Regions from separate parts of the Alkaliphilus flagellatus genome, predicted to be linked through region 1. Evidence: a T-box and tRNA genes for the amino acid it is inferred to sense, from the RefSeq annotation. Region 1 holds a T-box; the other holds one or more tRNA genes.
The links. The T-box of region 1 lies ahead of proS (proline--tRNA ligase). A T-box ahead of a tRNA ligase gene usually reads a tRNA of that ligase, here a tRNA-Pro.
Positions count from the first base shown of each region.

Region 2: it encodes a tRNA-Pro, which carries the amino acid that the T-box ahead of proS (proline--tRNA ligase) is inferred to sense. The anticodon was not compared.

Region 1 is NZ_JAHLQK010000008.1:50,008-59,557, forward strand. It holds gene KQI88_RS17215 (response regulator transcription factor) at 1-585, opposite strand, end outside; gene KQI88_RS17220 (TraX family protein) at 847-1,635, opposite strand; gene proS (proline--tRNA ligase) at 1,934-3,376, opposite strand; T-box leader at 3,439-3,651, opposite strand; gene KQI88_RS17230 (ABC transporter permease) at 3,823-5,019, opposite strand; gene KQI88_RS17235 (ABC transporter ATP-binding protein) at 5,012-5,737, opposite strand; gene ispF (2-C-methyl-D-erythritol 2,4-cyclodiphosphate synthase) at 5,747-6,226, opposite strand; gene ispD (2-C-methyl-D-erythritol 4-phosphate cytidylyltransferase) at 6,228-6,938, opposite strand; gene KQI88_RS17250 (PIN/TRAM domain-containing protein) at 7,163-8,269, opposite strand; gene KQI88_RS17255 (CarD family transcriptional regulator) at 8,442-8,945, opposite strand; gene KQI88_RS17260 (nucleoside triphosphate pyrophosphohydrolase family protein) at 9,330-9,550, shown strand, end outside.
Region 2 is NZ_JAHLQK010000005.1:59,369-68,918, reverse strand. It holds gene KQI88_RS13000 (tetratricopeptide repeat protein) at 179-1,117, opposite strand; gene wrbA (NAD(P)H:quinone oxidoreductase) at 1,301-1,912, opposite strand; gene KQI88_RS12990 (DUF2500 domain-containing protein) at 2,160-2,528, opposite strand; gene KQI88_RS12985 (beta/alpha barrel domain-containing protein) at 2,970-3,809, opposite strand; gene KQI88_RS12980 (PTS sugar transporter) at 3,933-5,501, opposite strand; gene KQI88_RS12975 (GntR family transcriptional regulator) at 5,797-6,522, opposite strand; gene KQI88_RS12970 (DJ-1/PfpI family protein) at 6,623-7,228, opposite strand; tRNA gene KQI88_RS12965 (tRNA-Pro) at 7,679-7,755, opposite strand; gene spoIVA (stage IV sporulation protein A) at 7,924-9,402, opposite strand.

The DNA of each region.
Region 1 (9,550 bases):
GCCTATGTATTCATCTCCCCAGACTGCATCACACAATTGTTCCTTACTTACAATCTGATTTTTATGTTTAGCTAAATACTCTAAAATTCTATACTCTTTAGGCTTTAACTCTATCACCTTATTATTTTTTAAAAATTCAACTTTTTTTGTATCCATTATAAATGGACCAAATTTTAATATAGTATTATCTGAAGACTCTATTTGATATTCGCTTCTTCTTAAATGTGCCTTCACCCTATATGCCAATTCTTTTGGACTAAATGGTTTAGTGATATAATCATCTCCACCAATGGCAAATCCCAATATTTTATCCAACTCTTCAGATTTAGCCGATAAAAATAATATTGGTACTTTGGATGTGCTTCTAATTGTGCTGCATATTTCATAGCCTTCAGAGTCTGGAAGCATTATATCTAATATAATTAAATCTGGCAAAATTTCATTGAAAAGTCTTAAGCCTTCATTTCCAGTCTCTGCTGTATATACCTTTGTAAATCCCTCTTTTATTAAAACAGTATGTATTAATTTCAAAAGATCTTTTTCGTCATCTATTATTAAAATCTTTTTATTTAATATATTTTCCATACTATACCTCTTTTCTTAAGCTTAACTTAAATATAAAATATAAATTATTTATCCTAGGCTACTATAATGTTTATCCTAAATAGCTATATTTAATCTAAAGCTAATTATATAATAATTCTAAAAATCTACATAATCAAATATAAATCTTAGTTTAAACTTGCATTTTATATTACAAAATATCCTTTTAAGTATATACTTAAAAGGATATTTTTATTTTTTATTACATAAACCCTAAATTTACAACTCTATTATTTATTAGAGCTATAAAGTTGAAATTATATAAAGTATATATATATGAACTGGATAGAATATATAAAATAAATATTTCATTCCTCTACCCTTTTGCCCGTTGTATAGATATAATAACGGAGCTGCAAATACCATCATCCACTGAAAATTATCGTACAATATTCCTTGTATACTAAGTTGGCCAGTAAACATAATTGCTAAAGAAATTATTGCATATATTAACAATTGTTTCTTTCTATTTTTCCTTAATAAATACATTACTATACCTATAAGTAAAAACAGAGGGCCTCCTTCAATAAATAGAGGATTAGGAATAAAAAGTACTAAATGTCCTAGAATCTGCACACTTAATAGAGTTTCTATATTCATAATTATTAATATTCCTAAAGCTACTGGTAAAATAAACAGTGCTATTCCTAAAGTAATTTTTAATATATTTTTCTCTTTTATAGCTCTAATTATAAAATCTACTATACATAAATATATAGTAATCATAAATAATGTGCTAAATATATTAGCTGTTAGTGCTATATTATTTGCTGAGGGAAAATATTTTGGTACTATTAAATTTCCTAAGTTCATAACAAAGGAACCTATAAATAATCTAAGCATATATTTCTTTTTGTTACTTGTATGATAATACCCCTCCACAGTCATAAATATAAATATTGGTGCTACTATCCTTCCTATCCATTTAAATTGAATTGGCATATTATCTAAAAAGCTATACAGATGATCAAATACCATCAATATTAATCCTATCATTTTTAATTGAAATCCTGTAAGTCCTTTTTTATCCATAATTATCCTCCTGTAAATTAATCTTTAAGCATATTATAAAAGGACAATTTTAACTCCTTATTACTTTAACCTTAAATAAACCTTAACTATTATGAGTTTTGTTCATATTCTAAAAAATAAAGTTGCTCTTAAACTCTAATATGAGTTTAAGAGCAACTTTTTATACAGATAAGCAAAGACTTAGTTGAGATGGAGTCTTAGAATTGTTAGCTATCGGATAAAAGTTTTACCTAATTTCAAATTGATAATAATAGTATTTATCTTCTAATTCTAATCTCTCCATATTGAAAGTTATATATTAGTATGCTTTAGCTAAATATACCATATGTTTTGCTTCTTTACCACAGAATGCACAAGTATGGCCTAAGTCCTCCTGCTCAAATGGGATACATCTTATAGTAACACCAGTTTCAGCTTTAATATGTTCTTCACATTCTCTTTCTCCACACCACATGGCTTTAACAAAGCCAGGTTTTATATCCATAACTTCCTTCATTTCATCAAAACTTTTTACTATATAGGTTTTTTCATCCCTCATTTTTTTAGCTTTATATAGCAAGTTGTTATTAATATCTCTTAGTAGATTATCTACCGCTTCCTCTAGATTATCTAGAGAAACAGCTTCTTTTTCTAATTCATCTCTTCTAAATAACATGGCTTGATTTTTTTCGATATCTTTTGGTCCGATTTCTATTCTTATTGGAACACCCTTCATTTCCCATTCATTAAACTTCCAACCTGGAGAGTAATTATCACGATCATCTAGCTCAACTCTAAACTTGCCTTTTAACTGACTAAATAGTTCATTAGCTTTATCTAACACACCTTCCTTGTGGGATGCTATTGGAACTATAACAACCTGAACAGGAGCTACCCCTGGAGGTAATACAAGTCCCCTATTATCCCCATGAACCATAATGATTCCACCGATTAACCTTGTAGAAACACCCCAAGATGTATGATAAGGATGTTTAAGATCCCCATTTCTATCTGAGTAAGTAATATCAAAAGCTGTTGTAAAGTGTTGACCTAAGTTGTGTGAAGTACCGGCTTGAAGTGCTTTACCGTCATGCATTAAAGCTTCCATTGTATAAGTAGCATATGCTCCAGCAAATTTTTCCTTCTCACTCTTTTGTCCCACAACAACTGGCATGGCTAATAATTCTTCTGCAGTTTCTTTATAAATATTTAACATTTGCAAAGTTTCTTCTTGTGCGTCTTCATAGGTTTCGTGTAGAGTATGTCCTTCCTGCCATAAAAATTCTGATGTTCTAAGGAATGGTCTCGTGCTCTTTTCCCAACGAACAACTGAACACCATTGGTTATATAAAAATGGTAAATCTCTATAGGACTTTAACCATCTTGAATACATTTCACAAATAATAGTTTCTGATGTCGGTCTAACACAAAGTCTTTCTGCTAGTTCTTCATCTCCCCCATGAGTAACCCATGCCACTTCAGGAGCAAATCCTTCTACGTGCTCGGCTTCCTTCTTTAGTAAACTTTCTGGAATAAGTAGCGGAAAATAACAGTTTTTATGTCCTGTTTCTTTAAATCTGTTATCCATATACTTTTGAATGTTTTCCCAGATAGCGTAACCATAGTGCTTAATAACCATAAAGCCTTTAACTGGTGAGTAATCAACTAAGTCTGTTTTCTTAATTACATCTGTATACCATTGTGCAAAGTCTACCTCCATTGGGGTAATTTCTTCAACAAATTGTTTATCTTTTTTTGACATACTTATATCTCCTTCCTAATATTATTCATTTCAAAAACAAAAATCTCCCATCTCTATACAACAATAGAGACGAGAGATTATATTTCACCCGCGGTACCACTCTAATTAACCTAAAAAGGTTCTCTTAATCGTATAACGGCACGAACCGAAAGGACCTACTTATTTTCAATCCTTCACTCAAGGATGGGTTCAAAAACTAAAGCTTAAAAACCTTCCACCAACGGTTTTCTCTCTGTAAAGCATCGCTTTTTACTATTTCCTATCATAGATTTGTAATTATTTTATTATATTCTTCTTAATAGAATAGCCAATTATTCATATAATGTCAATATTTTTCTAACACATAGAAAATTATGTACTAAAAAAATGTTAATAAGTTATAATTTCCATAATCTATTTCAACAAAATTAAAATTTAGACCTCCTAAAGGAAGATTTTGTTATCTACTAAGATCTAAAAATAACAGATTCTTTATTAAACATGTATTTCATAAATAGAAGTGATGCCACTACCAATAGGATAGAAATACCAAATGTAGTCGCAATATGAAGTGGGTTAATAATATCCACCAATACTTCCTTCATTAGCAACACAGCATTAAGTAGTGGTACGAAAAACATGCTATTTGGTAAGGTACGAATATCCATAAACATAGTTAAATACGCAGGAACCATTAGCACAATTGTAACAGGACTTAAGTAAGTACCTGCTTCCTTGTAAGATTTAGCAAACACGCTTATAGAAAGCATTAACCCACTTAACATCATAGCTATAAGTAAGGATGTAACTACCAAAATTAACATAGGCAGCGGAGAAATGCGAACTTCTAAAGGCATTACATTTGGAGCTATTTTAGCTGCTGCAAGAACACCAATTAACGAAGTAATTGTCCCTAGTACAGAAGCTAACAGTACAGTTAAGTATTTACCAGTTAGTATAGAAAGTCTATCAGCACCACTTGCCAATAAAGGTTCTAAAGACATCCTCTCTTTTTCTCCTGCTCCTAGATCTATTGCCGCTGGCATACCACCTACCACAGGATACATCATTAAGAAAAATGGAAGCAAAAATGTTATCATCATTAAAGCTGTAGCATCTCCCTTAGATTCCTGTCCCTCGGGTACATAGGCTTCTCTATTTATAATGGTAGGTTGAAGAATCTTTGGATCAACGCCTATATCTGCTAGTCTTTCAAGTCTAACCTCTTCATTATATTTATTAATAATTCCTTCTACAATAGATGTAGCCATGCTGGATTCATTACTTACCTCATCGAATATTATTTTAATATCTCCAGGTACTTTCTCATTTATTTTACTCTGAAAATTTTCTCCTATTTGTATTATCGCTTTAATATCTCCCTTTTGTAAAGCTTCATAGGGATTATCAACATCAACTACTTTAAGTCCTACTCCACTTTTCAGATATTGGATAATATCTGCCTCTTGCTCATTTGTTTCAATAAAAACAACAATATCATTTTGTAAGTTTTTCTCTATCTTACTTACGCCCATATTCATAAAGAAAAATAAGAGTGGAAAAATTAACATAGGTATTAACACACTTGCAATCCAGGTTCGTTTATCTCTAAAAATATCTTTAACTTCTTTTTTAAAAACAAGCCCTATATGTTTACTATTCATTTGTTCCACCTACCAATTCTACAAATAAGTCTTCTAAATTTTTATTATACTTTATTTTAAGCTCTTCTATTGACCCCTCTTCTATTATATTACCTTTATGTATAATGGCTACACGCTCACATAATTTTTCGACCTCTACCATAGAGTGGGATGAAAATATTACAGTCTTACCTTCCTTTCTACACTCTTCAATAAAACTATGTATAGTTCTAGCAGCTGTAACATCTAATCCAGAAGTAGGTTCATCGAATAACATAATAGGCGGATTATGCACAATAGAACGTGCAATAGCTACCTTTTGCTTCATACCCTTAGAAAATTTACCTACCCTTCTGTCTATATACTCTTCCATATCTAGTATCTTTGTTAAATAGTCTATTCTTTCCTTAATTTCTTCCTTAGATATGTCATTTAATTCAGCATAGTAAGCAATATTCTCTCTAGCAGTAAGTCTGTCATATAAACCGCTTTCACCACCGAATAAAATACCAATTTCCCTTCTTACAGCTTGTTGATTTTTCAAGATATCATGACCACTTAAAATTGCAGTACCCTTAGTAGGTTTTAGCATAGTTGCTAAAATACGTAAAGTTGTAGTTTTACCCGCACCATTTTCACCTAAAAGCCCTAGCACCTCTCCCTTTGGTACCTTAAAGCTTATACCTTTAAGTGCGTGTACATCTTTAAAAGACTTTGTAAGACCTTTTACTTCAATCATTCAATCACCCTATTCCGATTTTTTTATAATACTAGCTATCGAGTTAGCAGCTATACCGTCTCCTACACCTACAAAACCTAGTCCCTCTGTAGTTGTAGCCTTAATGTTTACCCTATCTACTTCAATATTTAAAGCTAGTGCAATATTATTTCTCATTTCCTCAATATGAGGAGACATTTTAGGTTTTTGTGCAATAATGGTAGCATCTAAGTTATTAACTACATAACCTTTACTTTCTATTAATATTGCAACATATCGTAAAAGATCTAGGCTATTTGCCCCTTTATATTTGTCATCAGTATCCGGAAAATGTTTTCCTATATCTCCTAAGGCTGCCGCTCCCAATATAGCATCCTTAATAGCATGGAGCAGTACATCTGCATCAGAATGCCCCAATAGTCCCTTTTCATAAGGAATATCCACGCCCCCAATTATTAATTTTCTATCCTCTACTAATTTATGTACATCATATCCTATTCCTACCCTCATTTTATCCTTCAACCTTTCTATTTTTTAAAATTCCTTCACCTAATATTAAATCCTCTGGTGTTGTAATTTTTATATTTTCATAGCTTCCCTTTATAATCTTTACAGTATAGCCTAGTCTTTCAATAATCATAGCATCATCAGTAGCCTCTATATTGCTATTTTGCAATTTTTCATAGGCATTCATTACCAATTGATATTTAAAAGCCTGCGGCGTTTGAACAGCCCATAGAGTTTCTCTATTGGGAGTATTTACTACATCCATGCTTTCATTTGATACTTTAATAGTATCCTTTACGGGCACAGCAGCAATACAAGCACCAGTTTTATTTGCTACTTCTATACCTTCTTCTATAATATTATTAGTGATAAAAGGCCTAGCTCCATCGTGAATCAATACAATATTGCAATTATTATCTATAGCTCTCAGTCCATTGTAAACAGAATCTTGACGCCGCTCTCCTCCTTCTACAATACTAATAACCTTTTTAAAATTATATTTTTCTATAATAATTTGTTTAACTAAATCAACTTCACCCTTGCCTACAACTAAAATTATTTCATCTATCAAACTACTATCTTCAAAAACCTCTATAGTATGAGCAACTATTGGTTTGTTGCCTAAAAGTATGTACTGTTTATTATATTCTCTTCCCATACGGCGTCCTTTTCCTGCTGCTACAATAATAGCACTAGTTTTTAAAATCTCTTCCATCTCCCTTTATATATACTTTGTTTTATTTCCATTCGCACTTAAATTTTAAAACATAGTTTTAAAAATTTCAAGTGCTCAAATATTGCCAAGCTCCTGTTTCTTAGAAGCTCTCCGCAATCAGAAATTTTTCTCTTTATTATATGATAAAAGCCTCCTTACTTTCTTAGTAAGAAGGCTATATTTATTATTAGAATTTAAAATTCCATATTAGTTAAGTTTTTATTCTATGCTGATTTATCAACTAATGCCTTTGGTTTTGCAAAAATCATACGACCAGCTGCTGTTTGCAATACACTAGTTACTAATACATCTATAGTTTGGCCTATATATTTTTTACCACTTTCTACAACTATCATTGTACCATCGTCTAAGTAAGCTAACCCTTGGCCAGATTCCTTACCATCCTTCACTACCTGCACAAGCATTTCCTCCCCAGGCAGTACTACAGGTTTTACCGCATTAGCTAGCTCATTAATATTCAGTACTGGCACACCTTGAAACTCAGCTACCTTATTTAAATTATAATCATTAGTTATAACCTTGCCATCTAATACTTGAGCAAGCTTTAATAATTTAGAGTCTACTTCTGCAATATCTGGAAAATCCTTTTCGTACATTTTTACTTCAATATCTAATTCTTTTTGAATCATATTTAAAATATCTAATCCTCTTCTTCCACGATTACGCTTTAATGCATCAGATGAATCAGCTATATGTCTTAACTCTTCTAATACAAAGCCTGGAATTATTAACGGTCCCTCTACAAATCCAGTTCTACAAATATCAGCAATTCTACCATCAATAATTACACTAGTGTCTAAAACCTTAGGGCATCCTTGATTCTCTTTTTTAGCGTTACGTTCTTTTAATAAATTTCTCTTAAACACAGCTTGAATATTAGGTAGTTCTCCCATTTTCTTAGTTGCAATCTTTATACCAAGATAACCCATAAATATATAGATTAAAGTAGACAAAATAGAGCTAAATATAGGAACAGGCATAATACTAGTAATTAAGTTGGTAATTAAATAAGAAATTATAAGTCCAGTTATTAATCCTATAGAGCCTGAAACAATGTCTACAGTAGGAACCTTAGAGAGTTCCCTCTCTATCCAATTAGCAGTGTTTCTACCCTGATTAATCAACCAAGGAGATAAAATAAATAACATACTACCACTTGTTAATGAAGCAATTATAATTCCTATTATATAACTTTTAAAATCATTGGTGATATCCACCAAAGCCATAGCATTAACGATATACATATATAATGCAAGACCCGTTACGGCACCGAGTGTTGTCAAAATTCCTCGGATTATTTTATTTATCATTAAACCACCTCCTATTTATCCATTATGCCCCATTTTATTGTTTCTAAAAGCAAATATGATAAATACTTAAATAATTTTTATAAACTAATAGGAAACTTCTTTTGTATATATCTTCCAAAATGAAGTTTCCATAGATACATTCAATGAAATTACAACTACTAAGTTGAGTTTTCTACAAAGCTGTATCTGGCACAGTTTGTTGTAAGATAACTGATTCAACAAGATTAGACGCTTCTTCCTCTGATACTTCAGCCACAAGAACAATTTCACTAATTAAAATTTGTCTTGCATTACTAAGCATCTTTCTCTCTCCTGTAGATAGTCCTTTTTCCTTATCCATTAATGTTAAATTTCTTACAACTTCCGCTATTTCATAAACATCTCCAGTTTTAATCAAGTCCATATTAGCTCGATATCTACGATTCCAGTTTTGATGCATTTTAGTTGTATCAGAAGCTAATACATCTAGCACATTTTCAATTTCCTCAGAATCAATTACCTTTCTAATGCCTATATCATCTATCTGATCTAAAGGAATCATTACCTTCATATCTCCAATAGGCATTCTCATTATATAATACTTTCTTCTTTCACCTAAGATTTCTCTCTCTTCAATAGACTCTATCACACCAGCACCATGCATAGGATAGACAACTTTTTCTCCAATGTTAAACATATTTGACCCTCCCAGAAAATGGTGATTTGTTATCTATTATAGTATACATTATATAGTCAAATATGTCAACTAAAATGTTAATTTTATCATATGAGTTATTAGTTGTCAAATACTTTTTAAGATTTTTTTAAGATATTTTTAATATATTTAAGTTTCACATTTAAATATATATTTTTCTTCTACAACATTGACAAATACAAGCATCTAAAAGTATAATTAAGTTAAAATTCGTCTGATGCTATCGCATCGACTTATGGTGCACTTAAAATTTACTCTAGATTTCAAAGTGCTTAAAATAATTCTAACCTACTACTTCTTTAAAATACTCAATAGTTAAAATTCATACTTTACTTAAACAATAAAAAGACTTTAGGAGTTGACTTTATGGAACAATTTTCTTTTAACCAATTTCAAGATCAAGTGGATGAAGTATTAATAAGACACAAAAGTATTTTAGATATTTTAAGTAAGCTTCAAGAAAGTAGTGCCAAAGTTAATCGAGCGGTGGCAAAATCTGTAACTCACTGTGGTTGTATTCAAATTCATAGTCAAAAACAAGGAATACCAGAAGATATTTCATATTCAGAATTAAAGAATTATATGTC
Region 2 (9,550 bases), on a different contig from region 1:
ATCACCCCTTGTATTTATTTTAATTTTATTGCCATGGAAATAGTGAAATTTCAACATTTTATACTATTCTGTTTTCTTTTTTTATGTATTTTATCGAATAAAGTCGAAAACCCTACGCCCTTACTTAATTATACCATATTCAAGTTCATCTACCTACTAATTGTAAATGAACTATAAATTAATCTATACCAATATTTTCTTCAAATAGCAATTTATACGCATCTAAATTTCTTATTGGACTTAGCTCATTGTCATGCTTCATATAATCTATAAGATCTGGGCTCAAGCTAGTAGCTTTAATTAAATCCCGTATACCTTTCTCTACTTTCCCAAAATGATATACATAAAGACATGCACGGTTATAGTAAAGTACGGCTGTATCACTATTGTATTCTATACCCATAGTAAGTACTTCTACTGAATCCTCATATTCCTCTCTTTCCTTATGGATAATTGCGAGATTTAAAAAACTATTAGGAAACCGGGGATTTTTATCTATAGCTTGTTCATAATAGCCTACAGCTTCATCCTTTTCCCCTAATTTATTTAATATAACTCCCATATTAAATAGAGCTTTAAAATTTTCAGGATTAATTTCCAGTCCTCGTTTTGTCATTTCAAGAGCCTCTTCATTCTGATTTATCTCTTCAAGTATAGATCCTACATTTACATAGGCCCAAAAATCAAAAGGATTTATTTCTATTACCTTTTTATAATACTTAATAGCCTTATCCTTTTCTCCAAGTTCATCATAAATATTAGCTAGAAAAAAATATGCCTTATCATAATATTCATCCATTTCTATAGCCTTCTCATAGTACCTAATAGCCTTGGTAAAGTCTTTTTGGTTGTCATATAGAGTAGCTAAACTATAATACCCCCTAGCATCTTCCGGATCTATGTTCAAAACCTTACTATAATATTCTTCAGCCTTTTCATAATCCTCCAGTTCATCATATAAAAGGCCTATATCTAAAATTAAGTCTATATCCTCATTTCCACCTTCGCAGCCATATGCTTTTTTATAAAATTTTAGTGCTTTTAATAACTGATCCTCTTCTTTAAATTTATTTCCTATTATTTTATAGTTATCTAACATATATTGATTATCACTCATAAAATAACCTTCTTTCATAACATCTTATATGTCTATTAATATTTGTATTTGAAATAGTATTATACCAACACTGAAGTCTAAATACAAAGGTTTTTAAGAAGCGAATTAGAATTTTTATCATTAGAAATAATCACCCTAAAGATTTAAAGCCCTCAGTCTTAAGGCGACCTAAGGGCTTTAAAATTATTCTTTTCCTTTTTTAATCCAGTTTGCGACTGTAACAGTTCTTCTAGCTTGATGCTTAACAGCTTCCTTTATATCTTCTATCATTTTTCCTTCTTGGTCTACTGTTACACTTGTTCCATAAGGATTTCCTCCAGCTGCATAAGTAGATGGGTCTGTATATCCAGGTGGAACAATAATTGCACCCCAATGCATCATTGTTGTATAAAAACTTTTAATAGTTATCTCTTGTCCGCCGTGGGAATTTCCAGCAGAAGCCATAGCACTTACTACCTTATTCGTAAGTTTACCCTGAGCCCAAATTCCTCCAGCTGTATCTAAAAATTGTTTCATTTGAGAAGGAACATTACCAAATCTAGTTGGCATGCTAAAAATATATGCGTCTGCCCAATCAAGATCTGCTAAAGCAGCCGTTGGTATATCCTTTGTACTGTCCACATGAGCCCTCCAAGCAGGATTAGAGTCAATAGCTACATCTGGAGCAAGTTCTTGTACCTTAACAACCTTAACATCAGCACCAGCTTCTATTGCAGCTTCCTCTGCCCATTTTGCCATTTGATAGTTAGTCCCTGTGGAACTATAATAAATAACCGCTAATTTAACTTTTTCCATTATTAAATTCTCCTTTCTAGTTATTATGTAAATTAATAATTTTTTATGGTTGTAATACTTACATATATTTACTAAATAATTAGAGACCATACACTGTCTTAATATATTCTTTAGCTATTAATGATATTACCCAATAGTATTTGACATATTCATAAATTTGTTTAATATAAAAAAATAATAGGCATTAATCATTTAAAATGACTATTACCTATTGCTGAATCTGCTCAAATTTGATTGTTTTATTCGATTATAATGTTATTTTTCTCTCGAACTTATGATAGCGTGTTCCTTGAAAAGTTAACTTGCCAATATCTCCTTCTGCTAAAATACCATACTCCTTTGCAGCAACTCTAAACTCCATTCTATCTCCGCTTTCTACCTCAAAGGTAACATAATAGCTTGTGGAAGTATGGTGATGATGATGTCCTCCATGATTACTACTATTTCTTGAAGTATGATTGCGCTTTGCAACTATTTTAGCTTCTACGTTTAAAACTGGTTGCTGATTATTTTTATGCCACTCTTTAACTCCTTTAATTAAAGTAAATATGATAATACCAAATACAAGAATAAAAAACAAAGGGAAAATTGCATTCATAATGTGGAACATATCCATAATTTACCTCCTAACTAGTTCAATCTTAATAGATATTTGTATATTATAATATATTAGACAAAAACTTATAGTATCCTTCAAAAAAATAAAAATTCACCTCTAACTTATTTTAGAGGTGATACATCTACAATATATATTACTTTGATTTTTTCCATGTAGTTAAATATTCTCTTAATTCTTTTACTGTTCCTACAAATACTATTGATTTCATAAATAATTCCTCCCGTCAAACATATGTTCTTGATATCATTATATCCGAACACACGTTTGTTGTAAAGAGAAAAATTGATTAAAAATAAAAATTTATTTCAAGTTTTTTGTTTTTCTAACTTACTATCTTTATCATTTGTAATCTAAGTCTATTCTTTAGATTAATTTAAAAAGTTAGTTCTCTAAAAAGCAAAGCTAGCATAATAAAATGCTAGCTCATAAAAATATATTTTATTTACCTAAGAATGAAAGTACAGCATCTTGAGCTGATTTATTAACCATATTATCAATAGCAGTACCTATAACAAGTATATTAACACCTGTTTCAGCAAATGCCTGATAATTATCTAGGTTAATACCGCCTTCTGCTAGTGTAGGTACTTTAACACTTGAAGTTAAAGCTACAAGTCTTTCTCTAGTTTCAGAATGAATGCTACCAGCTATAACACCTTCATAGCTCATACCTGTCATTAATCCAATAAAATCAACTCCAATAGATTCCATTTGCTTTGCAACCTTACTCACTTCTTCAGGTGTTCTTGCAGGTATTCCAAAAGTATGAAGATCATCAGGATGACCAATATAAGCATCTACCAACAATCCATACTTGTGTGCTAATGTTACTACTTCTTCTAAATCTTTAAGGTTTGACTTATGAATATGAAGGCCATCTGCCCCAGCGAGTGATATATTAAGAAAATCTTCTTCCTTTAAAATAACAGGTAATATTTCTGTAAAACCACCTGGAACACCTACAGTTATAAAAACATCATCTGGTACAACACTACGAATTCCTCGTGTCACTTTAATCATTTCCTCCATTGGAATCTCATGCCTTACCATTTCAGCTTTGTGCATAGAGGAAACTCCTTTATATCCTCTTGCTAGTGCCACTGCAGGATGATTAGGTTCTATCAACTTTACTCCTACATCAGTTACAGCCTTTGCCAATCTAGCGTCATCTCCAGTAATTCCTGTACTTAATATCGTCATATTATTATGCAACTTTAACGCATCAAGAACTTTTTTCAATCCTGATTGACGCTTTTTATCCATATCTCCAATAATCATATAGTAATCCTCCCTCTGTAGATTAAATTTTTCTTTACAATACTTATTGTCTAGATTTATATATCTTTAAAACACATATATATATTTATAATTTGTATTTTACTAGTTGTTCATTTCTATTTTTTATTTGTTAGAAGATACATTCCTACTTAATTTATTTGCAAATACTGTAAATATGAAAGCCGAGGTTAATCCTACTAGCATACTGATTAGAAACCCAATTGAGTTACTAGAAAGAGTTGGTGCCACTAAAGCAGGTACATAAGCAGTTCCTTTTACATTAAATATCCCAACCATCAAACCAGATAAACCAGCTGAAAGAATTGCACCAAGCATAACCATCTTGTTGGAAAACATAAATGGATATGCTGCTTCAACAAATGTACCAAATACAATATTAATAAAAAAACCTGGCGCTGCTATTGTAGCTTCGCTTTTTTCTTTTGGAAACACAATATTTGCTAGCATAATACCAGCTGAAACCATTACAAGACTTGTCATGTCTATAGCACCTAAAAAACTCATTCCTGTCTTTTCCATTTCAAGAAGTACTATAGGTAATATAGCGGCATGATAAACACCACCAATAATAGCTGGCCAAATTAATATCCCTGCTAATGCTCCTGCCAAAGCTAAATTATATCCCGTTGCTGTTTCTATGGCCAATCTAATACCATCTCCAAATTTTAAAGCAATAGGTGCAATTAAAAAATATACTATCAGACCAGAAATTAATCCCGATAAACCTCCTGCCACAATATTTGCTGTTGTAGCTGGAAAATTCCATTTAAAACATTGCTTTATAAAATAAAAAGCAAGAATACCTGCCAAAATACCTCCTATAATACCACCAATTAGTCCACCTTTAGTAGATAGACTTCCTGCCACAACTCCAGCTACAATTCCTACTTCATCTAATCCTGAAACTTGTTTTGATGCAATTACAGCAACAATAACTGGCAAAGCACCTATTAAAACATTAAAAACATCTCCAAGTTCTGCAAATAAAGGAATTTTACTAAGTGCTAAAATTAAAGCCATAGAAATAAATCCTGGAATTGCAGCCATCATAATACCTCTAAAACTAATTCGAGAAAATATATTGCCATCCTCTTGAGTTTGTTGACTCCCTCCACCAATTACAGGCTTATATTTTAAACTCCAAAATTTACTTAATGCTGAAATTGCAGCTACAGCTCTGGTCCGATTAGTTGTCCCAGTAGTTCCAGATGTTGAAATTACATTTCCACCTAATGATGAAATTGTAGCCATAGAAGTTCCACCAGTTCCTACAATAGGTATTTTATTTAAAGTTGCCGCTTCTATAGCCTTAATGTTGGTCCCATTAGGATCACAGCTCATAACAACCAATCCATCTATTTCTCCATTACTGATTTTAATTGATAGTCTTTCATCATAGTCGCTAGCTTTTTTATTTATATTTTCTAAAGTATCTTCATCTGTACATGTAATATTCTTTTCTGCATCATCCCAGTAGAAAAGCCTAGCTTTTGTATTTTCTTTCACATAATCCATCGATGCCTGTGCGGCAATAAATTGAACTTCTACTACTTCTACTTCAGAAGCAGATGCTTGTATTTGTATTTCACCTAATAACTTTCTTGGTTCTTTTCCTCCTAGATTATAAAGATTCCCTCCGCTACTTCCTATAATAGCAATACGTTTTTTCATAATTACCCTCCTTTACACTTTTTGCAAATGTACGTACAATTGTTTAATTTGATTATATACTAATTGTACGTACATTTCAACTCTTATTTCAGATAGTTCTAAACATTTGAAATAAAAAACCCTTAATAATTAGCTTATTGCTAAGTTTACATCACTTTTTATTAGTTAATAAAAAGTGATGTAAACTTAGCAGAAAAATTAATTCTTAAGGATTTTTATTCAGGTATTATTTTATATATAGGTAAATATTATTAATAAGTATTGCTTAAGATGATAGCTTTATCTTTTTTACTTTCTAAACTTTTCTAGGTAAAGTTGTAGAAAAAATATATTTTTCACCAATATAATACGCCTCTACATAATAAAGAGGTCTTCCAAAATCTAAATAAACCGTAATACGCATTTCTAATATAGGATCTTTTGGCCTAATCTCTAATACTTTACTAACATATTCCGAAGCATTTTTAGCTTCTAAAGACATATCTCCATAGCTTAGATTTAATCCATAATAATTCTCATATAGGTCGTATAGCGATGCATTATTTTGAATTTTTTTATCTAAATCTTTACATAAAGACTCGGGGACAAAAGCAATTTCATAACACATAGGCTCATTATCCGCTTTTCTTAATCGCTCAATCTTATATATATTTTCTTCAGCATTAACTTCTAAACGGTCTAGTATATACTTTTCTGGCATTATGTTTGTTATTTTAATTATTTCACTACTAGGCTCCAAGCCCCGCTTTTTCATCTGTTCTGAAAAACTTTCTAGCAGTGTTAGGCTATAATTTGACTTAATCTTTCTTACAAAAGTCCCTCTACCAGCTTGCTTATAAATATACCCATCTTGTAAAAGCTTTGAAAGAGCTTTCCTTATAGTATCCCTACTAACATTAAATATGTCCATTAACTCATGTTCAGTAGGTATTTGTTTTCCATTTTTCCAAATATTATTTTCTATATTTGACTTGATTTTATCATATATTTGTAAATAAACAAATTGCTTCTTATTAGACATATTTAATCTCCTTTTTTTGTTTTAATGCTATTATAGCATAAAACGTACTCACACTATTTAGGAGTATACTATAAAAACAAAATCCATCTCTAAAATCCTATTATTCATACATCTTAGAAAATGGGTCATATTCGCTATTTTCATTCCAAAAATATTCAATTCTTTGACTAATCTCCAATGCTTTTTCTTTTCCAATAAGATCCGCTATAAAACCCAATGTCATATCGATTCCGGCCGATACCCCTGAAGATGTATATATATTATCATCCTTTACCCACCTTGCTTCTTTTACCCACAGTACATCTTTACCTTGCTCTGTAACCCATTTAAATGCCCTTTTATTTGTTGTTGCTCTTTTACCATTTAGTATTCCAGTTTTAGCAAGTAAAGCCGAACCTGTACATATACTAATTACGTATTTTGATTGATTAGAAATACTTTCAATGAGATTAATAAAATTATTATCATCAACTTTTTCCCTCGTTCCAATTCCTCCTGGCACAAGTAGAATTTTCTCTATATCATTTTCACTTTTATATAAGTCAGTGTCTACTCTTACATTTTGAGAACTTTCAACAAGCCCTCCATTAGCAGATATGAAATTCAATTTAAAGACATCTGGCAAACTCCCAAGTATTTCAACAGGACCAAACACATCCAATGTTTCAAATTCATCAAATAAAAGTACATCTACTCTATAAACCATATCATTTCCCCCTCTTACTCCTAATTACTTTTCTTAATATTTAAAATGTATTATGCCCATATTATTCTATATTTTTCCATCGATTCCTTTTATATAATTTAAATATTTATGTTGTAAAACATTGTTCCCTCTTATTACGGATATGAAGTGATTATTTCATGGGATCAAAAAGGATTGTATGGAAAAATATTACCACCTGGAAAATATATGGTTTCTCTAACTTGCCCTTCAAAGGTTAACTATACAATCGAAGGTAGTGAAGAGATAAAAACAGAAAATATTTATTCAGGAATGGGCTGGAATTTAAACTATTTCTGGACGGAATTTAGGTAAGAATTGTTCTGCTCATTTTGTACTAAACTTAATCAATCTATCTTATTTATAACCTTTAAAAATAAGCCCCAGCAAAATAGATAAAACCTGTATCCATTGAAGATACAGGCATATAACTGGTCTGGCTGACAGGAATCGAACCTGCGACCTCTAGAACCCCATTCTAGCGCGCTACCAAGCTGCGCCACAGCCAGATATATAAATAAAGCTAGTATTGTTATAGCAACTATATTGTAAGATTAATAGATAATATTGTCAAGGTATAAAACCCATTTAAAATATATCATTTTAGTCTAAATATATAAGGAAGGGCATAGACCCTTCCTTATACAACACTCTCTCAAACATCCTTTTATATAGATTTATAATATTATAGCTATTAGCCCACCACTACCTTCGTTAACAATTTTTTGAATAGTTTTTTGAAGCTTGACTCTAGTATCGTCTGGTACCATAAATAATTTATTCTGTAACTGCTCTTTTACTAAATCATGCAATGACTTACCGAACATATTTGTTTCCCAAATTTTTTCTGGATTTTGCTCAAATTCCTCTAATAAATATTTTATTAACTCCTCACTTTGTTTTTCAGTACCTACTACAGGGGAAACTTCTGTAGCTATGTCTGCTCTAATAAAGTGGAGTGACGGTGCATTTGCTCTAAGTTTAACACCAAACTGGTTGCCATGACGAAACATCTCCGGTTCTTCCAATGTTAATTCATCTAAAGAAGGTGGAACCAATCCGTATCCAATATTCATTACATCGTTTAATGCGCTTTCTATTCGATCATATTCCTTTTTGGCTTTTGCAAGCTCCGTAATCATAGCAATTAGCTGGTAATCTCCTTCTATTTCATATCCAGTTTTCTCTTGTATCACTCTATAAAATAAATTATCTGGGGTAATAAGGTCTATTAATGCAGATCCTTCCCCCATTTTTATTGTATCTAAATTAGCTTTTTTAACATTTTCTACTTCATTTAAACTATTTACTAATACTTCAATATCTCTTAGTCTTTTTACTTCTGCTGCCGCAGATTTTATAGCTTCTAATATTGAACTCTTTAGCCAATGGCTAGGTTCGATACTTTCTAACCAGCCAGGTAGATTGATGTTAATTTCTGTAACCGGAAACTCGAACAATACATTTTCTAATACCTCATGGATATCATTCATATTAAGCCTAGCACAGTCCTTTACAATAACAGGCACATTATGCTTTTCTTCCAATTGAATCTTTAACTCATATGTAGCTGGGCTATCAGGATCTCTACTATTTAGAATCATTACAAATGGCTTGTTAATTTCCTTTAGTTCTCTGATAACTCTTTCTTCAGCCTCAACATAACTTTGTCTGTCAATATCAGTAATAGATCCGTCTGTAGTTACAACTAAGCCGATTGTTGAATGTTCTTTAATTACCTTTCTTGTGCCAATTTCAGCAGCTTCTTCAAAAGGAATTTGCTTTTCAAACCAAGGAGTGTTTACCATTCTAGGTTTACCATCCTCTTGATGACCTAAGGCACCATTTACTAAGTATCCTACACAGTCAATCATTCTGAGTTTAAATGTAGCGTTTTCTTTTAAAACAAGCTCTACTGCCTCATTAGGTACAAATTTGGGTTCTGTAGTAGTAATAGTTTTACCTGTTCCACTTTGTGGTAACTCATCCTTTGCTCTCTCTTTCTTATAGGCATTCTCTATATTTGGTAATACTAACAAGTCCATAATTCGTTTTATCAAAGTAGATTTTCCTGTCCTAACAGGCCCTACTACGCCTATATAGATGTCCCCCTGCGTACGTTTAGCAATATCTCTGTAAATATCGTACCTTTCCATACTTTTCCCTCCTTCTTATCTAAATAGGAATAGCCCATTCATATCTTTAACATTATAAATATATGCTTGGATACTAATAATATGACTAGACCAGTTCTTTATTCTATTTAGTATTTTATATTTAAATCTTTGTAGCTTTATGCTAAAT